DNA from 3 places in the Paenibacillus xylanexedens genome. Region 2 is predicted to be linked to each of the others. Evidence: a T-box and tRNA genes for the amino acid it is inferred to sense, from the RefSeq annotation. Region 2 holds a T-box; the other regions hold tRNA genes.

Region 1 (7,327 bases), 2.6 Mb from region 2:
CGAATAATTGTTTTCTTCGCCTGAAGGAAACTGGAAAGACGGAGCAATCTGTCACTTGGGGATGGGCCTGCGGCGCATTAGCTAGTTGGTGAGGTAACAGCTCACCAAGGCGACGATGCGTAGCCGACCTGAGAGGGTGATCGGCCACACTGGGACTGAGACACGGCCCAGACTCCTACGGGAGGCAGCAGTAGGGAATCTTCCGCAATGGGCGAAAGCCTGACGGAGCAATGCCGCGTGAGTGATGAAGGTTTTCGGATCGTAAAGCTCTGTTGCCAGGGAAGAACGCTTGGGAGAGTAACTGCTCTCAAGGTGACGGTACCTGAGAAGAAAGCCCCGGCTAACTACGTGCCAGCAGCCGCGGTAATACGTAGGGGGCAAGCGTTGTCCGGAATTATTGGGCGTAAAGCGCGCGCAGGCGGTCATTTAAGTCTGGTGTTTAATCCCGGGGCTCAACCCCGGATCGCACTGGAAACTGGGTGACTTGAGTGCAGAAGAGGAGAGTGGAATTCCACGTGTAGCGGTGAAATGCGTAGATATGTGGAGGAACACCAGTGGCGAAGGCGACTCTCTGGGCTGTAACTGACGCTGAGGCGCGAAAGCGTGGGGAGCAAACAGGATTAGATACCCTGGTAGTCCACGCCGTAAACGATGAGTGCTAGGTGTTAGGGGTTTCGATACCCTTGGTGCCGAAGTTAACACATTAAGCACTCCGCCTGGGGAGTACGGTCGCAAGACTGAAACTCAAAGGAATTGACGGGGACCCGCACAAGCAGTGGAGTATGTGGTTTAATTCGAAGCAACGCGAAGAACCTTACCAGGTCTTGACATCCCTCTGATCGATGCAGAGATGTATCTTTCCTTCGGGACAGAGGAGACAGGTGGTGCATGGTTGTCGTCAGCTCGTGTCGTGAGATGTTGGGTTAAGTCCCGCAACGAGCGCAACCCTTATATTTAGTTGCCAGCACTTCGGGTGGGCACTCTAGATAGACTGCCGGTGACAAACCGGAGGAAGGTGGGGATGACGTCAAATCATCATGCCCCTTATGACCTGGGCTACACACGTACTACAATGGCCGGTACAACGGGCTGCGAAATCGCGAGATGGAGCCAATCCCAACAAAGCCGGTCTCAGTTCGGATTGCAGGCTGCAACTCGCCTGCATGAAGTCGGAATTGCTAGTAATCGCGGATCAGCATGCCGCGGTGAATACGTTCCCGGGTCTTGTACACACCGCCCGTCACACCACGAGAGTTTATAACACCCGAAGTCGGTGGGGTAACCGCAAGGAGCCAGCCGCCGAAGGTGGGATAGATGATTGGGGTGAAGTCGTAACAAGGTAGCCGTATCGGAAGGTGCGGCTGGATCACCTCCTTTCTATGGAGAATCGTTTCCCGAGTGGAAACATTCAAATACGCAGCTTAGCTGCAAAACACTCACTCGTTGTTCGGTTTTGAGAGCTCAAACTCTCAAACAGCTTGCTTTTGCATGGAGCTTGTTCTTTGAAAACTAGATATCGAAACGAAACAAACGCGAATTAGAACATTCCTTTAAGCTGATCTTGTGTAAACAAGTGAAGTGTTTATAAAGGTAGTTAAATTGCTTTTGTGATGGTATCGGGTGAGAGCGACTTTTGGATTTGGACGTAGTCCAAACCAAGGGAAGCGAACGACCGAAACCGGAACAAAATGGTTAAGCTACTAAGAGCACACGGAGGATGCCTAGGCGCTAGGAGCCGATGAAGGACGTGGCGAACAACGAAACTGCCTCGGGGAGCTGTAAGCAAGCTTTGATCCGGGGGTGTCCGAATGGGGAAACCCAGCTGGGGTAATTTCCAGTTACTCACAACTGAATACATAGGTTGTGTAGAGGCATACCAGGGGAACTGAAACATCTAAGTACCCTGAGGAAGAGAAAACAATAGTGATTCCGTCAGTAGCGGCGAGCGAACGCGGAGAAGCCCAAACCAGAGAGCTTGCTCTTTGGGGTTGTGGGACGTCTCACATGGAGTTACAAAGGAACCGGTTAAGCGAAGAGGTCTGGAAAGGCCCGCCAAAGAAGGTAAAAGCCCTGTAGTTGAAAGTTGGTTCCCTCCGAGACGGATCCCGAGTAGTGCGGGGCACGTGAAACCCCGTATGAATCCGGCAGGACCATCTGCCAAGGCTAAATACTTCCTAGCGACCGATAGTGAAGCAGTACCGTGAGGGAAAGGTGAAAAGCACCCCGGAAGGGGAGTGAAATAGAACCTGAAACCGTGTGCTTACAAAAAGTCAGAGCCCGTTTTAGGGGTGATGGCGTGCCTTTTGTAGAATGAACCGGCGAGTTACGTTCCCGTGCAAGGTTAAGGTGAAGAGCCGGAGCCGCAGCGAAAGCGAGTCTGAATAGGGCGACATAGTACGTGGACGTAGACCCGAAACCGGGTGATCTACCCCTGTCCAGGGTGAAGGTGCGGTAACACGCACTGGAGGCCCGAACCCACGCATGTTGAAAAATGCGGGGATGAGGTGGGGGTAGCGGAGAAATTCCAATCGAACTCGGAGATAGCTGGTTCTCCCCGAAATAGCTTTAGGGCTAGCCTCGGAAAACAGAGTCGTGGAGGTAGAGCACTGATTGGGTGCGGGGCCCGCAAGGGTTACCAAGCTCAGTCAAACTCCGAATGCCATAGACTTACTTCCGGGAGTCAGACAGTGAGTGCTAAGATCCATTGTCAAAAGGGAAACAGCCCAGACCATCAGCTAAGGTCCCCAAGTGTGTGTTAAGTGGGAAAGGATGTGGAGTTGCACAGACAACCAGGATGTTGGCTTAGAAGCAGCCACCATTGAAAGAGTGCGTAATAGCTCACTGGTCGAGTGACTCTGCGCCGAAAATGTAACGGGGCTAAACACACCACCGAAGCTATGGCTTGATGCTTTGCATCAGGGGTAGGGGAGCGTTGTATAAGGGTTGAAGGTGTACCGTAAGGAGCGCTGGACATTATACAAGTGAGAATGCCGGTATGAGTAACGAAAAGATCAGTGAGAATCTGATCCGCCGAAAGCCTAAGGGTTCCTGAGGAAGGCTCGTCCGCTCAGGGTAAGTCGGGACCTAAGGCGAGGCCGAAAGGCGTAGTCGAAGGACAACAGGTCGAAATTCCTGTACCACCGTAAGCCGTTATGAGCAATGGGGGGACGCAGTAGGGTAGTGACGCGGACTGATGGATGTCCGTCTAAGCAGTAAGGCTGATGTGTAGGCAAATCCGCACATTGTAAGGCTGAGCTGTGATGGGGAGCGAAAATTATAGTAGCGAAGGTCATGATCTCACACTGCCAAGAAAAGCCTCTAGCCAGGTGATGGTGCCCGTACCGCAAACCGACACAGGTAGGCGAGAAGAGTATTCTAAGGCGCGCGGAAGAACTCTCGTTAAGGAACTCGGCAAAATGACCCCGTAACTTCGGGAGAAGGGGTGCCCCGGTAGTGTGAATAGCACGAGGGGGCCGCAGTGAAAAGGCCCAAGCGACTGTTTAGCAAAAACACAGGTCTGTGCGAAGCCGTAAGGCGAAGTATACGGGCTGACGCCTGCCCGGTGCTGGAAGGTTAAGGGGAGTGGTTAGGAGCAATCCGAAGCTGTGAACCGAAGCCCCAGTAAACGGCGGCCGTAACTATAACGGTCCTAAGGTAGCGAAATTCCTTGTCAGGTAAATTCTGACCCGCACGAATGGCGTAACGACTTGGGCGCTGTCTCAACGAGAGATCCGGTGAAATTTTAATACCTGTGAAGATGCAGGTTACCCGCGACAAGACGGAAAGACCCCATGGAGCTTTACTGCAGCTTGATATTGAATTTGGGTACGATCTGTACAGGATAGGTGGGAGCCTTTGAAGTGTGAGCGCCAGCTTGCGTGGAGGCAACGTTGGGATACCACCCTGATCGTATCTAGGTTCTAACCTGGTACCGTAATCCGGTGCGGGGACAGTGTCAGGTGGGCAGTTTGACTGGGGCGGTCGCCTCCTAAAGAGTAACGGAGGCGCCCAAAGGTTCCCTCAGAATGGTTGGAAATCATTCGAAGAGTGCAAAGGCATAAGGGAGCTTGACTGCGAGACCTACAAGTCGAGCAGGGACGAAAGTCGGGCTTAGTGATCCGGTGGTACCGCATGGAAGGGCCATCGCTCAACGGATAAAAGCTACCCTGGGGATAACAGGCTTATCTCCCCCAAGAGTCCACATCGACGGGGAGGTTTGGCACCTCGATGTCGGCTCATCGCATCCTGGGGCTGAAGTAGGTCCCAAGGGTTGGGCTGTTCGCCCATTAAAGCGGTACGCGAGCTGGGTTCAGAACGTCGTGAGACAGTTCGGTCCCTATCTGTCGTGGGCGTAGGAAATTTGAGAGGAGCTGTCCTTAGTACGAGAGGACCGGGATGGACGTACCGCTGGTGTACCAGTTGTTCCGCCAGGAGCACCGCTGGGTAGCTATGTACGGACGGGATAAACGCTGAAAGCATCTAAGCGTGAAGCCCCCCTCAAGATGAGATTTCCCAGTATGTAAGACCCCTTGAAGACGACGAGGTAGATAGGCTGGGGGTGGAAGTGCAGCAATGCATGGAGCTGACCAGTACTAATCGGTCGAGGGCTTATCCAATAGCAAGTTGTAATTCGCATGTTTCGTTTCGAATCTAGTTTTCAGAGAACGATCTCTGAATGTAAGCTACGCGTTTGGTGGCGATGGCGGAGGGGTTCCACACGTACCCATCCCGAACACGACCGTTAAGCCCTCTAGCGCCGATGGTACTTGGACCGCAGGGTCCTGGGAGAGTAGGACGCCGCCAAGCGAAACCCCATTGGGGTATTTTTTTTCGAAAATTGATAAGGGCCCTTAGCTCAGTTGGTTAGAGCGCACCTCTGATAAGGGTGAGGCCGGTGGTTCGAGTCCACCAGGGCCCATAGCAAGACCACAACAAGAAATACACCAGAGTATGGGGCCATAGCTCAGCTGGGAGAGCGCCTGCCTTGCAAGCAGGAGGTCAGCGGTTCGATCCCGCTTGGCTCCACCATTCCCTGATAGCTCAGTTGGTAGAGCACTCGACTGTTAATCGAGTTGTCACAGGTTCGAGCCCTGTTCGGGGAGCCAGTAAGGCCCGTTGGTCAAGGGGTTAAGACACCTCCCTTTCACGGAGGTAACAGGGGTTCGAATCCCCTACGGGTCATAATATGGAGGCTTAGCTCAGCTGGGAGAGCATCTGCCTTACAAGCAGAGGGTCGGGGGTTCGATCCCCTCAGCCTCCACCATATAACTTTATAACGACGCGGGGTGGAGCAGCCCGGTAGCTCGTCGGGCTCATAACCCGAAGGCCGCAGGTTCAAATCCTGCCCCCGCAATTATACTTTCCTTTGAGAAAGTGATCTGGAACCGTGGTGTAGTTGGCCTAACATGCCTGCCTGTCACGCAGGAGATCGCGGGTTCGAATCCCGTCGGTTCCGCCATTTTTTTTAAATGTAGTAAGGCTCGGTAGCTCAGTCGGTAGAGCAGAGGACTGAAAATCCTCGTGTCGGCGGTTCGATTCCGTCCCGAGCCACCATTTATAACACCATGTAATACGCCGGTGTAGCTCAACTGGTAGAGCAACTGACTTGTAATCAGTAGGTTGGGGGTTCAAGTCCTCTCGCCGGCACCATGTAATCCTGGAGGATTAGCGAAGCGGCCAAACGCATCAGACTGTAAATCTGCTCCCGTACGGGTTCGGTGGTTCGAATCCATCATCCTCCACCAGTTTTTCTATGAGTCATTAGCTCAGTTGGTAGAGCACCTGACTTTTAATCAGGGTGTCGAAGGTTCGAGCCCTTCATGACTCACCATTATATGCGCGTGTGGCGGAATTGGCAGACGCACTAGACTTAGGATCTAGCGTCTTTGACGTGGGGGTTCAAGTCCCTCCACGCGCATTCTTTATTTGCGGAAGTGGCTCAGCGGTAGAGCATCGCCTTGCCAAGGCGAGGGTCGCGGGTTCGATTCCCGTCTTCCGCTCCAATATTTTGCGCCCTTAGCTCAGCTGGATAGAGCGTTTGACTACGAATCAAAAGGCCGGGAGTTCGAATCTCTCAGGGCGCGCCATTATAACTTCATATTTTGCCGGCGTGGCGGAATGGCAGACGCGCTCGACTCAAAATCGAGTGGGAAACCGTGGAGGTTCGAGTCCTCTCGCCGGTATAGATAACGGGATGTAGCTCAGCTTGGTAGAGCACCTGGTTTGGGACCAGGGGGTCGCATGTTCAAATCGTGTCATCCCGATTGTTGTTATGCGGGTGTAGTTCAATGGTAGAACTTTAGCCTTCCAAGCTAATAGCGTGGGTTCGATTCCCATCACCCGCTTATATATTGAAAAAGAAAGAGATGGTATTCACCGTCTCTTTCTTTTTTTGCTTTCATAGGTATATTGGCGATTGTAGTATACGAAGATCATGGAATATATGGCTCACATGCGTGTACCAGCATGTATCCCATCCTCACGATATATTTCCCTCTTTTTTAAGTCTCTTCTTAGTCATTGTGGAAGTGTTCAAATAGAGAAGGTCTAACACATGTTCGAACACAAGAATATCTTTTCTTTACCACATTTAATAAAACGCTTACAAAAATAGCTTGCGTAAATCATTAACCTGTAATACCATATCAATTAAGCGCTTAACCTTCAGGGGTAAGGCGCTTAAACTTAACGTAGATTAAGCGCTTAACCCGTAAAGGAAAGGACGGCGATCAAATTCATGAAAACAATTCGATTAACGATGGCTCAGGCACTGCTTCGATATCTGGATCAGCAATATATTTCGGTTGACGGTGTGGAAACCAAGTTTGTGAAGGGAATCATCGGCATTTTTGGACATGGCAACGTAACAGGCATTGGAGAAGCGTTGGAGCGCAGTCCGGGAAGCCTGACGTATATGCAAGGCAAGAACGAACAAGGTATGGTGCATACGGCAGCGGCTTATGCCAAGCAGAAGAACCGTAGACAGATCTATGCATGTACAACATCCATTGGACCTGGTGCTTTGAATATGATTACAGCCGCAGCTACTGCAACGGTGAACCGGATACCGGTTTTATTGCTTCCTGGAGATAACTTTGCTACACGGGAACCGGACCCGGTACTTCAGCAGTTGGAAGTGAGCAGTGACTATACAATCTCAGCCACTGATCCATTCAAAGCCGTCAGCAAGTACTGGGATCGCATCGTTCGTCCCGAACAGCTGATGATTGCTGTTACACAGGCCATGCGTGTGCTAACCGATCCAGCAGAGACGGGAGCAGTAACGCTCGCACTGCCGCAGGATGTGCAGGCAGAGGCGTACGATTAT
Region 2 (7,327 bases):
GACTATTAGGGTAGGGTGACATAGATGAGCGGTGAAATTTACGAACATTTTAGCCATGATGAGCGGGATTTTGTAGATAAGGCTTCGGATTGGGTTGAGCAGGCGGGTAAGTATCATGACATGAAGCTAACTGACTTTCTTGATCCAAGACAGGTTTTTATCTTACAGACTCTTGCCAATCGCCGTAACGACGTTCAGATTCGTCTGGATGGTGGTTACGAGGCTGCTGAACGCAAGCGTGCGCTGGTTGCACCTGATTATATGTATCTGGATGATGAGGATATGGGGATGCAGGTGCTCAGTATTACGTCTGATGATCAGAAAATCTCGGAGCTGGAGCATGGGGACTATATGGGTTCCCTGCTCGGGCTTGGGATGAAACGTGGAAAGATCGGGGATATCCAAGTGCTGGAGGACGGTTGCCATACAGTGGTGGCGGCGGAAACCGGCGCTTTTTTATCGCTTCAACTGAATCAGGTGCATCGGTTACATGTGTTCACAGAGTTACTTCCTTTGGATCAGATGCGATGGTCAGAGAGCAAACTGGAGACGATGGACATTACGGTCGCTTCTCTTCGTTTGGATGGAATCTGCGCAGATGTGTATCGGCTTAGTCGCAGTAAAGTGCTGGTGCCGATCAAAGCTGGTCGCTGCCGTGTGAACTGGAAGGTTGAGGAAGATCCCTCCAAATTGCTAAAAGCGGGTGATGTCGTATCCATTCAGGGATTTGGCCGTTTCAAGGTTATGGAACAGGATGGGATGACCAAAAAAGGGCGTTGCCGAGTGAAAATCGGCAAATTTGCCTGAGTCTGTTGCAGGAAAATCCCCTTTCTTGTCGAAATGTTTATCATAAAGGTGTAGAAAATACGCGGTGTATCCGATAAAGATTAAGTCAAAGCTTTACATGAACGTTGGAGGATGCAATTCTGATCCTGCATTCCGTATACGTTGCCAAGGTTAGGCATCAACGATACGGCCCCTTGGGTGGTACCCATATGCTGCAAACCTTCTCTTGACGGGAAGGAACTTTAACAGGAGGTGGACAGCATGCCATTAACGCCGCTGGACATACACAACAAGGAATTTTCCCGACGTTTGCGCGGGTATGACGAGGATGAAGTCAATGAATTCCTGGATCAAGTCATCAAAGATTACGAAGGCGTCATTCGCGAGAACAAAGAGCTGAGCAATCAGTTGCTGTCCGTTCAGGAGAAACTGGATCATTTTTCTACAATTGAAGAGACGCTTAGCAAAACGATCATCATTGCGCAGGAAGCTGCTGATGATGTGAAGGGTAATGCGAAGAAAGAAGCGCAGTTGATCGTGAAGGAAGCAGAGAAAAATGCAGACCGGATCGTGAACGAATCGTTGGGAAAATCGCGTAAAATTGCTTTGGAAGTGGAAGAACTGAAAAAGCAGGCCTCGATTTATCGTGCCCGTTTCCGCACGCTTGTTGAAGCGCAGCTTGAACTGTTGACTCAGGATGGTTGGGAAGTGCTGGAGAGCCGGGAGCAGGAAGTGCGTGACCGTGAGCGGGAGATGAAAGAAATTTATTAGTCTGTCGCCTGGTTGACTTTTGTCTGCAAAGAGGCTATAACTATATTCATAATGAATAGTGATTCCATGACGGGTTCAGTACGTTATGATCTCATCCCTCAGAGAGTTGGTGGTTGGTGCAAACCAATGGATGAGTTATAGCCGAATATCTCCCCGGAGAAGTGACGCTGAAGCGGTGATCTTGATTGCCGTGTGTAAGCCGAACCGTAAGCCGTACGTTATAACGGCACCCTGCGGTAGTATAGCGGGGCATAAGCGCTGTTGATGACAGAGCATACCCAGGCTTGCCTGGATGTGGTTTGTGATGAACAGAATTAGGGTGGTAACGCGAGTATAGCCTCGTCCCTTTCCAGGGACGGGGCTTTTTTGTGTCCAAAAAAGGCGAACGTTCATGAGGCCCGCAGGGACCTCAAGGAGAGAGCCACCCGCCGGGAAAGCGAAGCACCCGGCAACACCCACCTCGAGGTAAGGCCAGGCGGCGTTCACGCAGGGAACAGCCGCAAAATGGCCGCCACTACGCACATCCCCCCTCGCCCATAAGCGCCACCGATCCCCCACCGACAACCTATCCCGGGTGTCCAGAGGGCGGAGCGCCTATGGGGTCCCCCTTGGCAAGGGGGATTTAGGGGGATTGAAACGCTTTTTGTGGACGGTCCACAATCCAACCAAAGAAAGGGAAGATAATGATCATGCAACGAGTTGACGTCAAAGAGAAGGCACGTGCCAGAGAATTACGCGTGTTAGATAAATGGAAAACGGAGAATACATTCAAAAGATCCATCGAAAACCGGGAGGGCAAGCCAAACTTCGTATTTTATGAAGGGCCGCCTACAGCAAACGGTAAACCGCATATCGGTCACGTACTGGGACGGGTAATCAAGGATTTTGTTGGACGGTATAACACGATGAAGGGTTACCGTGTTGTTCGTAAAGCAGGTTGGGATACACATGGTCTGCCTGTAGAACTGGGTGTACAGAAGAAGCTTGGTATCTCCCACAAGTGGGAAATCGAAGATTACGGCGTGGAGAAATTCATTAACGAATGTAAAGCGAGCGTATTCGAGTATGAGCAACAATGGCGTGATCTGACAGAAGGTATCGGATATTGGACGGATATGAATAACCCGTATATCACCCTTGATAACAACTACATCGAGAGTGTATGGAACATCCTGGCGACAATCCATGAGAAAGGCCTGTTGTATCGTGGTCACCGTGTGAGCCCGTATTGTCCTTCTTGTCAGACAACACTGAGTTCCCATGAAGTTGCACAAGGGTACAAAGACGTCAAAGATCTGAGTGCTACAGCGAAATTCAAACTGAATGACAGCGGAGAATTTGTACTGGCTTGGACGACAACACCTTGGACACTGCCTTCACACGTTGCACTTGCCGTGAATCCCGATATGGACTACTCCCGTGTTCGTCAAGGTGATGAAGTGTACATCATGGCAACCAATCTGGTTGAAAAAGTGATGAAAGATACCAAAGGTGAGTATGAGATCATCGGTGCACTGAAAGGTGCCGACCTGGTTGGCAAAACGTATGATCCTCCGTTCAACTACGTACAGGCTGAGAAAGCCAACATCATCCTGGGTGCAAGCTTTGTAACGGATGCAAGTGGTACGGGTATCGTACACATGGCTCCTGCCCATGGTGAAGATGACTACCGTGTATGCCGTGAGAATGGGATCAGCTTTGTGAACATGGTGGACTTGGAAGGCAAATTTGTCGCTGAGGTTACTGACTTTGCGGGACGTTTCGTGAAGGATTGTGATATTGATATCGTAAGATATCTGTCTGAGCATGGACGGTTGTTCAGCAAAGAAAAATATGAGCACAGCTATCCATTCTGCTGGCGTTGTGATACACCGCTTCTGTACTATGCGATGGACAGCTGGTTTATCCAAACAACAGCCATCAAGGACCAATTGATTGCCAACAACAGTGAAGTGGATTGGTACCCAGGTCACGTTCGTGAAGGTCGCTTCGGGAAATTCCTTGAGGATCTGGTGGATTGGAACATCAGCCGTGATCGTTATTGGGGAACTCCGCTGAACATCTGGGTGTGCGAGGAGACTGGCGAACAATTTGCACCACACAGCATTGCAGAATTGCGTGCTCGTGCGGTAGGTGATGTGTCTGAGAATCTTGAATTGCATAAACCATATGTGGATGACGTTAAAGTCATGAGCTCTTGCGGCAAATATGAGATGAAACGTACACCGGAAGTGATCGATGTCTGGTTCGACAGCGGCTCCATGCCGTTTGCCCAGCAGCACTATCCATTTGAAAATAAAGAAGTATTCGAACAGCAGTATCCTGCAGATATGATCTGTGAAGGGATTGACCAGACACGTGGCTGGTTCTACAGCTTGCTGGCGGTTTCCACCCTTTTGACAGGCAAAGCGCCTTACAAAGCGGTTATGGCTACAGGACACGTTCTTGACGAGAACGGACAGAAGATGTCCAAATCCAAAGGTAACGTTATTGATCCTTGGGAAGTAATTGAAGAATACGGTACAGATGCATTCCGCTGGGCTTTGTTGTCTGACAGTGCACCGTGGAACAGCAAACGTTTCTCCAAAGGTATCGTAGGCGAAGCAAAATCCAAAATGGTGGATACGCTGGTCAACACCCATGCATTCCTGACGCTTTATGCTACCATTGATGGATTTGATCCACAGGAGCACCCGTTCCAACTGTCCGCACACAAGCTGGATCGCTGGATTCTGTCGAGACTTAACAGCCTGATCCTGGTTGTAGAAAAAGCGTTGCTGGTTAATGACTATCTGAACTCTTCCAAAGCGATTGAAGCATTTGTTGATGAACTGAGTAACTGGTATATCCGTCGTTCCCGTGACCGTTTCTGGGGAAGTGGCCTGACAGAGGATAAACTGGACGCATATCGCACATTAACTGAGGTTCTGGTGACTACTGCGAAGTTGGTTGCTCCGTTCACACCGATGCTGGCAGAAGACATCTATCTGAACCTTGCAACAGGTGAGAGTGTGCACATGGAAGACTATCCGGTAGCTAACGAAGCGCTAATTGATGCAGGACTGGAACAGGATATGGAGACGGCTCGCCGCGTGGTCGAACTTGCTCGTAACGTTCGTAACGAAACAGGCATCAAGACACGTCAGCCGCTGTCCGAATTGATCGTTTCTCTGGATAAAGGGTTTGACCTGGCAAGTTATGAAGAGATCATTAAAGAAGAGATTAATGTAAAAGGAATCCGTACGGAGCATAATGATGCGGAATTTGTTGACTTTACATTGAAGCTGAACCTGAAAGTTGCAGGTAAGAAATACGGTAAAAACGTAGGATTCTTGCAAAACTTCTTCAAGGGAATGTCGGCTGATGAGACGCGTAAAGTGGTTTCGGAGGGTGTGCTGAACATTGTTTCTCCGGAAGGCGAAGAGCTGCAAGTGACGAGCGAAGAATTATTGGTTGATAAACAGGCCAAATCAGGTTTTGCTTCAGCATCAGGTTACGGTCTGACGGTTGCGCTGAATACCGAAATCACGCCAGCCTTGGAACAGGAAGGTTGGGTCCGTGAAGTGGTTCGTGCTGTGCAGGATACCCGGAAACGTCTGGACCTGCCGATTGAGAAAAGAGTACGTTTGACACTGGATGTGGATGCATCCCTTCAGGAAGCTATTCAGGCGTTTGATGATGTGTTGCGTGAAAATGTTCTCGTAACCGAAGTGACATTTGGCACAAATGAGGCCATGGAACGTGTTGAAGCCGGAGGCAAATCGATCGGTATATACATCGAAGCATAATTTGGATTATGTAATATTCAACAAGGACAGAATATAGGATATAAATAAACGAGCCGCAGAGGCAGGGACATATTCCCTGTATCTGGGCTCGTTTGTTTTTTAGGCAATAAGGCAATGATTCTATAGTGCAGTCAATCTATATTGATCAAAGGAACTGACCAAAACATGAGCGAACATGACAAGCAAACCGCATCCACTTCACAACAATCAACGTCAGATAATCTGAATTCCCATGACAAAATTGAAGAGTTACATACCCTGACGAACCGTCTGGCGAATGAACTGGAACGTTCCCGAATAGCGCAATACACAGAATTGCTGAACAGACCATGGAAATTGATCGGGCTTAACCTGTTATCTGGAGCCGCAAGAGGTGTGGGGATTGCGATTGGGTTTACCTTTTTTGCAGCAACGATTATTTACGTTTTGCAGCTACTTGGGGCGCTCAATCTTCCCATTGTTGGAGATTACATCGCTGATATTGTGCGCATTGTCCAGCGTCAGCTTGATATGAACACATACTAAGCGATTAGCAATTAAAGGTGAAAGATATCAAAGTGCATTTAGTACATGTCATCCGTCTCCATATCCGGTTCTAACAGACCCTCGCCCTCACGGTTCTCCAGGTACTGGCGATATTGCCGATTGCGCACGATGGAGACGTCATGACCATAGATGTCCGTGGCAACAAAGCTTTCGTACGCTTCAACGCAGCCTTCCACTTCATCGGTGGCTTCAATCGCCATAACATCATAGCTGTCGATATCGCGTCCTTCAGCCATGGCTGGTGAGTTCGATGTGCCCCAGCTTTCAACAATCTGCCAGGTGTCTTCACCATCGAAGCCATTTTGATCATCACGCTCGTCCAGACTGGTTCGACCAAATGCCGGGGCGAGGAATTCTTCCTCTACAGGACGGTTCTCAGAGACAACGGTTTCCGGTTGATGTTTTTTGCAGTATTTGGTGTAGGGAACAGCTTCCATGCGTTCATAAGGGATGGGTTGCTGGCAGACCGCACATGTACCGTAATGTCCTTCTTCGATGGAGTGCAGTGCAGAATCGATTCGTTCCAATTGGAATTCATCATGTTCCAGCAGGGAAATATCTTTCTCGCGTTCATACACCTCCGTGGCTATGTCACCAGGATGGTTATCAATCGGTGATAATTCCCCTGTCTGTAGTTTAAGGGAGTCTCCAAGGCCATAATGCTCGTTTTCCGAAAGTCTATGTTCAATATCGCGCTTATCGGACATCAGTTGGGAACGTAAAAATTGTAGTTGTTCGTTAGTAAAATGTGACATGATTTTCCCCTTTCTGCGTTCATGCTGGAATCCGGATTTTGACTCTATTGTAGGATGTGCCATTGAGGGCAAGATTACAGAAGGGAAATGTTATCGTTTTTGCCATAAGCATTGTGATGTAGCGCGTCGTGGACGATTTCCAAACAGCTGTGCTACAATAAACAAGTCTGGCGTAAGCCTGGTATCGTTTGGAAAAGACAAGAACGGAGTGACAAACAAACGTGGTGTATTATATCCTCGCTTTTATCGTATTTTTATTGGATCAGGGAACCAAGTATCTGATTGCAACCCGGATGGAACTCAGAGAAGAAATTCCGGTCATCGGCAATTTCTTTGTCATCACATCACATCGTAATTCAGGTGCAGCTTTTGGCATTCTGCAAGACCAGCGTTGGTTCTTTATCGTGGTTACGTTGATTGTGGTCGTTGCCTTGATTTGGTATTTGCAAAAGGTAAAAGATACCCCCCACAAATTGCTGCCTGTGGCGCTTAGTTTGGTGCTTGGTGGAGCAATTGGCAACTTCCTTGATCGGGCATTGACCGGAGAAGTTGTAGATTTTGTACAACTTAATTTTGGAAGTTATACGTTTCCCATTTTTAACATCGCCGATTCGGCAATCTGCATCGGTGTAGGGTTGATCATAGTGGAGACATTGCTTGAAGGACGGCGCGAAAAAGCAG
Region 3 (7,327 bases), 2.6 Mb from region 2:
CATGTTACTTGTTGCGTGTGGGCAGACACCTGCAAGCACTTCGCAGCCATCTGCAGATGGCGTAAAGTCAGCTGCGGGGACAGATGGCGACTCATCCACTGAATCAGCTACTAAGACCGTGGAGAGCGCTAGTGGCAGCAAAAAAATCCCGGCACATCCCGAACGGATTGTGTCCATTAATATGGAGGACATTATCCTCTCCTTGGAGGTACCACTGGTACTTGCTACACCTATTGGTCGGCAAGATTACCTGAATGAGCAACTTGAAGCTCAAGGCGTGGATGTCGAACCCATCAATGAAAGTGTCAATTTTGAAGCTGTAGTCAGCGCCAATCCGGACCTCATTATTGCCAATGCCAGTTTGGATGCCAAAATTCTCGAACAACTCGAGAAGATCGCGCCTACGATCACTTATGATCGCCGTAATTGGCAGGAATCTATCGTGCAGGTAGCTACTGCACTGGATATTGAAGAGCGAGCTGAACAGCTTTTACAAAAAAATAAAGATCAAGTAACTGAAGCTCAGAAGCTTTCAGCCGATATCACCAAAACCAAACCTACAGTTGCATTCCTGCGCCTGGAAGAGAAAGATATGCGTTTGTTCTTCTCGTCCATTCCATCCACGCCATTCCCAGCTTCCAGTTATGTAGGAGCGGGTTATGAGGTTGGATTCACTCCCGATGCTCTCGTTACCAAACTTGAGGCAGAGAATCCGGATCGGATGAATGCCAGTATCTCGGTAGAGCTTTTGCCTGAAATCAAAGCAGACTATCTTTTTATCGTGTCCATTAGCTCAGATGGATCAGCTGAAGCGTTGCAAAAAACAAAAGATGAACTCAACGAAATCCAGCTACTCCAAGTGTGGAAAAGCCTACCCGCTGTTCAAAATGGCCATGTCTATGTCCTCAATGCTAAGAAATGGCTCATTGACGGCCCCATTGCCGAATCGCTCAAACGTAATGAAATGCTCGAAGTTCTTGGACTACCTGCTCCCTGATTCCAAACATACCGACTATTTCATCCACAACAAACAAAAGGAGATTCACCGTATTTTCGGTGGATCTCCTTTATATTTAATATTCCATATGGCCTCATTCAGTCCTGTTTCAGGAAAAATCATTCTACATGCTTAACATTTAAATGCATTTCATGTACACCCTTCTCTTCCTACAACTAATTAGGGATAGGTATTTCATCAAAATCATATATAACTGTCCAGCTTTTAATATATTTTAAAATTTTGGGCTGTTTCAATCCCAAGTGCACTCTGGATAAACGTATTAGCCACTTTCTCTACAGGTACGGGATTAAATCCAATAAAGAAATCCTTATATTTTTCCGCCGACTCTACAAACAAATTAGGACTAACCGAATTCAAACGAATGCCTCTTGGTAACTCAAACGCTGCCGCTCTGGCAAACGAATCAATAGCCCCATTGACCATAGCACTTGATGCACCTTGCTCAATAGGGTGGTCTTGTATAATGCCACTGACCAGCGTGAAACTCCCCTTGTCGTTAATATAGTGCTGTCCAATCAATACGATATTGACCTGTCCAAGCAGTTTACCCTGCACACTAATCATATTGTTCTCAGGTGTAAGTTCTTCGAGTTTCGCATAATGGGTCTGGCCCGCCGCCACAATGACGTAATCAATATTTCTCACCGTTTCGAAGAGGGTAGTAATACTCTCTGTCGACATCATATCCACCTGAACATCCCCGGATTGTCTACCTGCTGTAATAACCTCAACGGAATAATCTCTCAGTTTCGCAACAACGGCTTTACCTAATGTTCCGTTTCCACCAATGACCAAAGCTCTTTTCATTACTGTTTGTCCTCCTTCATAAATAAATGCGGTTAATCAGATACGAATTGTTCTATTTATTTAAACAAAGATTTCATCCTTAATCAAATGACAATTGACCCTATTTTAAAAGGAATACACTTATTCTTTTTAAAGCACAAAAAAAGCCCTTGCTATAAGCAAAGGCTTTTCTGTATGTTACTAGGAAGCGGGTGATGGGAATCGAACCCACGCTATTAGCTTGGAAGGCTAAAGTTCTACCATTGAACTACACCCGCAAAATAAAAAAAATCGGGATGACACGATTTGAACATGCGACCCCCTGGTCCCAAACCAGGTGCTCTACCAAACTGAGCTACATCCCGATACTTATGAGAATAATGGCGCGCCCTGAGAGATTCGAACTCCCGGCCTTTTGATTCGTAGTCAAACGCTCTATCCAGCTGAGCTAAGGGCGCAAATATTGGAGCGGAAGACGGGAATCGAACCCGCGACCCTCGCCTTGGCAAGGCGATGCTCTACCGCTGAGCCACTTCCGCAAAACATATGGTGCGGTCGAGAGGACTCGAACCTCCACGGGGGTTAGCCCACACGGACCTGAACCGTGCGCGTCTGCCAATTCCGCCACGACCGCAAAATATAATGGTGAGTCATGAAGGGCTCGAACCTTCGACACCCTGATTAAAAGTCAGGTGCTCTACCAACTGAGCTAATGACTCGTAATGAAATGGCTGGGGATATAGGATTTGAACCTATGCATGACGGAGTCAAAGTCCGTTGCCTTACCGCTTGGCTAATCCCCATTAAAAAATCATGGGGCGATCGAGGGGAATTGAACCCCCGAATGCCGGATCCACAAACCGGTGCGTTAACCACTTCGCCACGACCGCCATAGAGTAAGCCATTCATCCACTAAGAGAATCTTAGTATTAACAATTTTACTTGTAATATACATTCTATCACAAATTCAGATGTAAATACTAAAAATGGTGCCGGCGAGAGGACTTGAACCCCCAACCTACTGATTACAAGTCAGTTGCTCTACCAGTTGAGCTACACCGGCACGGTGTATATTTAATTAAAAAATGGCGGAACCGACGGGATTCGAACCCGCGATCTCCTGCGTGACAGGCAGGCATGTTAGGCCAACTACACCACGGTTCCAGATCACTTTCTCAAAGGAAAGTATAATTGCGGGGGCAGGATTTGAACCTGCGGCCTTCGGGTTATGAGCCCGACGAGCTACCGGGCTGCTCCACCCCGCGTCGTTATAGAGTTTATATGGTGGAGGCTGAGGGGATCGAACCCCCGACCCTCTGCTTGTAAGGCAGATGCTCTCCCAGCTGAGCTAAGCCTCCATATTATGACCCGTAGGGGATTCGAACCCCTGTTACCTCCGTGAAAGGGAGGTGTCTTAACCCCTTGACCAACGGGCCTTGCTAAAAAAATTATCTGGCGGAGAGAGAGGGATTCGAACCCTCGAGACGCTTGTGACGCCTACACGATTTCCAATCGTGCTCCTTCGGCCAGCTCGGACACCTCTCCATATGGCTCCCCGAACAGGGCTCGAACCTGTGACAACTCGATTAACAGTCGAGTGCTCTACCAACTGAGCTATCAGGGAATGGTGGAGCCAAGCGGGATCGAACCGCTGACCTCCTGCTTGCAAGGCAGGCGCTCTCCCAGCTGAGCTATGGCCCCATACACTGTGTATTTCATTGTTGTGGTCTTGCTATGGGCCCTGGTGGACTCGAACCACCGGCCTCACCCTTATCAGAGGTGCGCTCTAACCAACTGAGCTAAGGGCCCTAATATATATCCCTTATTCCTTAGCAAGGGGGGCAAAAAAAATACCCCAAAGGGAAATCGCTTGGCGGCGTCCTACTCTCCCGGGACCCTGCGGTCCAAGTACCATCGGCGCTAGAGGGCTTAACGGTCGTGTTCGGGATGGGTACGTGTGGAACCCCTCCGCCATCGCCACCAAACGCGTAGCTTACATTTCAGAGTTGTTGTTCTCTGAAAACTAGATTCGAAACGAAACATGCGAATTACAACTTGCTATTGGATAAGCCCTCGACCGATTAGTACTGGTCAGCTCCATGCATTGCTGCACTTCCACCCCCAGCCTATCTACCTCGTCGTCTTCAAGGGGTCTTACATACTGGGAAATCTCATCTTGAGGGGGGCTTCACGCTTAGATGCTTTCAGCGTTTATCCCGTCCGTACATAGCTACCCAGCGGTGCTCCTGGCGGAACAACTGGTACACCAGCGGTACGTCCATCCCGGTCCTCTCGTACTAAGGACAGCTCCTCTCAAATTTCCTACGCCCACGACAGATAGGGACCGAACTGTCTCACGACGTTCTGAACCCAGCTCGCGTACCGCTTTAATGGGCGAACAGCCCAACCCTTGGGACCTACTTCAGCCCCAGGATGCGATGAGCCGACATCGAGGTGCCAAACCTCCCCGTCGATGTGGACTCTTGGGGGAGATAAGCCTGTTATCCCCAGGGTAGCTTTTATCCGTTGAGCGATGGCCCTTCCATGCGGTACCACCGGATCACTAAGCCCGACTTTCGTCCCTGCTCGACTTGTAGGTCTCGCAGTCAAGCTCCCTTATGCCTTTGCACTCTTCGAATGATTTCCAACCATTCTGAGGGAACCTTTGGGCGCCTCCGTTACTCTTTAGGAGGCGACCGCCCCAGTCAAACTGCCCACCTGACACTGTCCCCGCACCGGATTACGGTACCAGGTTAGAACCTAGATACGATCAGGGTGGTATCCCAACGTTGCCTCCATGCAAGCTGGCGCTCACACTTCAAAGGCTCCCACCTATCCTGTACAGATCGTACCCAAATTCAATATCAAGCTGCAGTAAAGCTCCATGGGGTCTTTCCGTCTTGTCGCGGGTAACCTGCATCTTCACAGGTATTAAAATTTCACCGGATCTCTCGTTGAGACAGCGCCCAAGTCGTTACGCCATTCGTGCGGGTCAGAATTTACCTGACAAGGAATTTCGCTACCTTAGGACCGTTATAGTTACGGCCGCCGTTTACTGGGGCTTCGGTTCACAGCTTCGGATTGCTCCTAACCACTCCCCTTAACCTTCCAGCACCGGGCAGGCGTCAGCCCGTATACTTCGCCTTACGGCTTCGCACAGACCTGTGTTTTTGCTAAACAGTCGCTTGGGCCTTTTCACTGCGGCCCCCTCGTGCTATTCACACTACCGGGGCACCCCTTCTCCCGAAGTTACGGGGTCATTTTGCCGAGTTCCTTAACGAGAGTTCTTCCGCGCGCCTTAGAATACTCTTCTCGCCTACCTGTGTCGGTTTGCGGTACGGGCACCATCACCTGGCTAGAGGCTTTTCTTGGCAGTGTGAGATCATGACCTTCGCTACTACAATTTTCGCTCCCCATCACAGCTCAGCCTTACAATGTGCGGATTTGCCTACACATCAGCCTTACTGCTTAGACGGACATCCATCAGTCCGCGTCACTACCCTACTGCGTCCCCCCATTGCTCATAACGGCTTACGGTGGTACAGGAATTTCGACCTGTTGTCCTTCGACTACGCCTTTCGGCCTCGCCTTAGGTCCCGACTTACCCTGAGCGGACGAGCCTTCCTCAGGAACCCTTAGGCTTTCGGCGGATCAGATTCTCACTGATCTTTTCGTTACTCATACCGGCATTCTCACTTGTATAATGTCCAGCGCTCCTTACGGTACACCTTCAACCCTTATACAACGCTCCCCTACCCCTGATGCAAAGCATCAAGCCATAGCTTCGGTGGTGTGTTTAGCCCCGTTACATTTTCGGCGCAGAGTCACTCGACCAGTGAGCTATTACGCACTCTTTCAATGGTGGCTGCTTCTAAGCCAACATCCTGGTTGTCTGTGCAACTCCACATCCTTTCCCACTTAACACACACTTGGGGACCTTAGCTGATGGTCTGGGCTGTTTCCCTTTTGACAATGGATCTTAGCACTCACTGTCTGACTCCCGGAAGTAAGTCTATGGCATTCGGAGTTTGACTGAGCTTGGTAACCCTTGCGGGCCCCGCACCCAATCAGTGCTCTACCTCCACGACTCTGTTTTCCGAGGCTAGCCCTAAAGCTATTTCGGGGAGAACCAGCTATCTCCGAGTTCGATTGGAATTTCTCCGCTACCCCCACCTCATCCCCGCATTTTTCAACATGCGTGGGTTCGGGCCTCCAGTGCGTGTTACCGCACCTTCACCCTGGACAGGGGTAGATCACCCGGTTTCGGGTCTACGTCCACGTACTAATTCGCCCTATTCAGACTCGCTTTCGCTGCGGCTCCGGCTCTTCACCTTAACCTTGCACGGGAACGTAACTCGCCGGTTCATTCTACAAAAGGCACGCCATCACCCCTAAAACGGGCTCTGACTTTTTGTAAGCACACGGTTTCAGGTTCTATTTCACTCCCCTTCCGGGGTGCTTTTCACCTTTCCCTCACGGTACTGCTTCACTATCGGTCGCTAGGAAGTATTTAGCCTTGGCAGATGGTCCTGCCGGATTCATACGGGGTTTCACGTGCCCCGCACTACTCGGGATCCGTCTCGGAGGGAACCAACTTTCAACTACAGGGCTTTTACCTTCTTTGGCGGGCCTTTCCAGACCTCTTCGCTTAACCGGTTCCTTTGTAACTCCATGTGAGACGTCCCACAACCCCAAAGAGCAAGCTCTCTGGTTTGGGCTTCTCCGCGTTCGCTCGCCGCTACTGACGGAATCACTATTGTTTTCTCTTCCTCAGGGTACTTAGATGTTTCAGTTCCCCTGGTATGCCTCTACACAACCTATGTATTCAGTTGTGAGTAACTGGAAATTACCCCAGCTGGGTTTCCCCATTCGGACACCCCCGGATCAAAGCTTGCTTACAGCTCCCCGAGGCAGTTTCGTTGTTCGCCACGTCCTTCATCGGCTCCTAGCGCCTAGGCATCCTCCGTGTGCTCTTAGTAGCTTAACCATTTTGTTCCGGTTTCGGTCGTTCGCTTCCCTTGGTTTGGACTACGTCCAAATCCAAAAGTCGCTCTCACCCGATACCATCACAAAAGCAATTTAACTACCTTTATAAACACTTCACTTGTTTACACAAGATCAGCTTAAAGGAATGTTCTAATTCGCGTTTGTTTCGTTTCGATATCTAGTTTTCAAAGAACAAGCTCCATGCAAAAGCAAGCTGTTTGAGAGTTTGAGCTCTCAAAACCGAACAACGAGTGAGTGTTTTGCAGCTAAGCTGCGTATTTGAATGTTTCCACTCGGGAAACGATTCTCCATAGAAAGGAGGTGATCCAGCCGCACCTTCCGATACGGCTACCTTGTTACGACTTCACCCCAATCATCTATCCCACCTTCGGCGGCTGGCTCCTTGCGGTTACCCCACCGACTTCGGGTGTTATAAACTCTCGTGGTGTGACGGGCGGTGTGTACAAGACCCGGGAACGTATTCACCGCGGCATGCTGATCCGCGATTACTAGCAATTCCGACTTCATGCAGGC

The links. A T-box is a leader RNA that pairs with one kind of tRNA and senses whether it is charged. The one in region 2 lies ahead of ileS (isoleucine--tRNA ligase), so its partner is inferred to be a tRNA-Ile.
Region 1: it has a tRNA-Ile gene. The T-box ahead of ileS (isoleucine--tRNA ligase) is inferred to sense a tRNA for this amino acid. The anticodon was not compared.
Region 3: it has a tRNA-Ile gene. The T-box ahead of ileS (isoleucine--tRNA ligase) is inferred to sense a tRNA for this amino acid. The anticodon was not compared.

The regions. Positions count from the first base shown of each region.
Region 1 covers NZ_CP018620.1:1,091,191-1,098,517, forward strand. Annotated here, with positions in the region: rRNA gene BS614_RS04835 (16S ribosomal RNA) at 1-1,377, shown strand, start outside; rRNA gene BS614_RS04840 (23S ribosomal RNA) at 1,691-4,616, shown strand; rRNA gene rrf (5S ribosomal RNA) at 4,690-4,806, shown strand; tRNA gene BS614_RS04850 (tRNA-Ile) at 4,845-4,918, shown strand; tRNA gene BS614_RS04855 (tRNA-Ala) at 4,953-5,028, shown strand; tRNA gene BS614_RS04860 (tRNA-Asn) at 5,030-5,105, shown strand; tRNA gene BS614_RS04865 (tRNA-Glu) at 5,110-5,181, shown strand; tRNA gene BS614_RS04870 (tRNA-Val) at 5,188-5,263, shown strand; tRNA gene BS614_RS04875 (tRNA-Met) at 5,280-5,353, shown strand; tRNA gene BS614_RS04880 (tRNA-Asp) at 5,381-5,458, shown strand; tRNA gene BS614_RS04885 (tRNA-Phe) at 5,478-5,553, shown strand; tRNA gene BS614_RS04890 (tRNA-Thr) at 5,574-5,649, shown strand; tRNA gene BS614_RS04895 (tRNA-Tyr) at 5,659-5,744, shown strand; tRNA gene BS614_RS04900 (tRNA-Lys) at 5,755-5,830, shown strand; tRNA gene BS614_RS04905 (tRNA-Leu) at 5,837-5,917, shown strand; tRNA gene BS614_RS04910 (tRNA-Gly) at 5,928-6,002, shown strand; tRNA gene BS614_RS04915 (tRNA-Arg) at 6,010-6,086, shown strand; tRNA gene BS614_RS04920 (tRNA-Leu) at 6,104-6,182, shown strand; tRNA gene BS614_RS04925 (tRNA-Pro) at 6,190-6,263, shown strand; tRNA gene BS614_RS04930 (tRNA-Gly) at 6,274-6,344, shown strand; gene iolD (3D-(3,5/4)-trihydroxycyclohexane-1,2-dione acylhydrolase (decyclizing)) at 6,737-7,327, shown strand, end outside.
Region 2 covers NZ_CP018620.1:5,565,007-5,572,333, reverse strand. Annotated here, with positions in the region: gene BS614_RS24390 (YlmH family RNA-binding protein) at 25-807, shown strand; gene BS614_RS24385 (DivIVA domain-containing protein) at 1,048-1,557, shown strand; T-box leader at 1,615-1,907, shown strand; gene ileS (isoleucine--tRNA ligase) at 2,247-5,345, shown strand; gene BS614_RS24370 (DUF5665 domain-containing protein) at 5,511-5,870, shown strand; gene BS614_RS24365 (TraR/DksA C4-type zinc finger protein) at 5,909-6,646, opposite strand; gene lspA (signal peptidase II) at 6,868-7,327, shown strand, end outside.
Region 3 covers NZ_CP018620.1:1,128,198-1,135,524, reverse strand. Annotated here, with positions in the region: gene BS614_RS05190 (ABC transporter substrate-binding protein) at 1-997, shown strand, start outside; gene BS614_RS05185 (short chain dehydrogenase) at 1,223-1,828, opposite strand; tRNA gene BS614_RS05180 (tRNA-Gly) at 2,015-2,085, opposite strand; tRNA gene BS614_RS05175 (tRNA-Pro) at 2,099-2,172, opposite strand; tRNA gene BS614_RS05170 (tRNA-Arg) at 2,189-2,265, opposite strand; tRNA gene BS614_RS05165 (tRNA-Gly) at 2,272-2,346, opposite strand; tRNA gene BS614_RS05160 (tRNA-Leu) at 2,355-2,441, opposite strand; tRNA gene BS614_RS05155 (tRNA-Lys) at 2,451-2,526, opposite strand; tRNA gene BS614_RS05150 (tRNA-Gln) at 2,536-2,610, opposite strand; tRNA gene BS614_RS05145 (tRNA-His) at 2,622-2,697, opposite strand; tRNA gene BS614_RS05140 (tRNA-Thr) at 2,795-2,870, opposite strand; tRNA gene BS614_RS05135 (tRNA-Asp) at 2,894-2,971, opposite strand; tRNA gene BS614_RS05130 (tRNA-Met) at 2,999-3,072, opposite strand; tRNA gene BS614_RS05125 (tRNA-Val) at 3,090-3,165, opposite strand; tRNA gene BS614_RS05120 (tRNA-Glu) at 3,172-3,243, opposite strand; tRNA gene BS614_RS05115 (tRNA-Ser) at 3,261-3,352, opposite strand; tRNA gene BS614_RS05110 (tRNA-Asn) at 3,356-3,431, opposite strand; tRNA gene BS614_RS05105 (tRNA-Ala) at 3,433-3,508, opposite strand; tRNA gene BS614_RS05100 (tRNA-Ile) at 3,543-3,616, opposite strand; rRNA gene rrf (5S ribosomal RNA) at 3,676-3,792, opposite strand; rRNA gene BS614_RS05090 (23S ribosomal RNA) at 3,869-6,794, opposite strand; rRNA gene BS614_RS05085 (16S ribosomal RNA) at 7,108-7,327, opposite strand, start outside.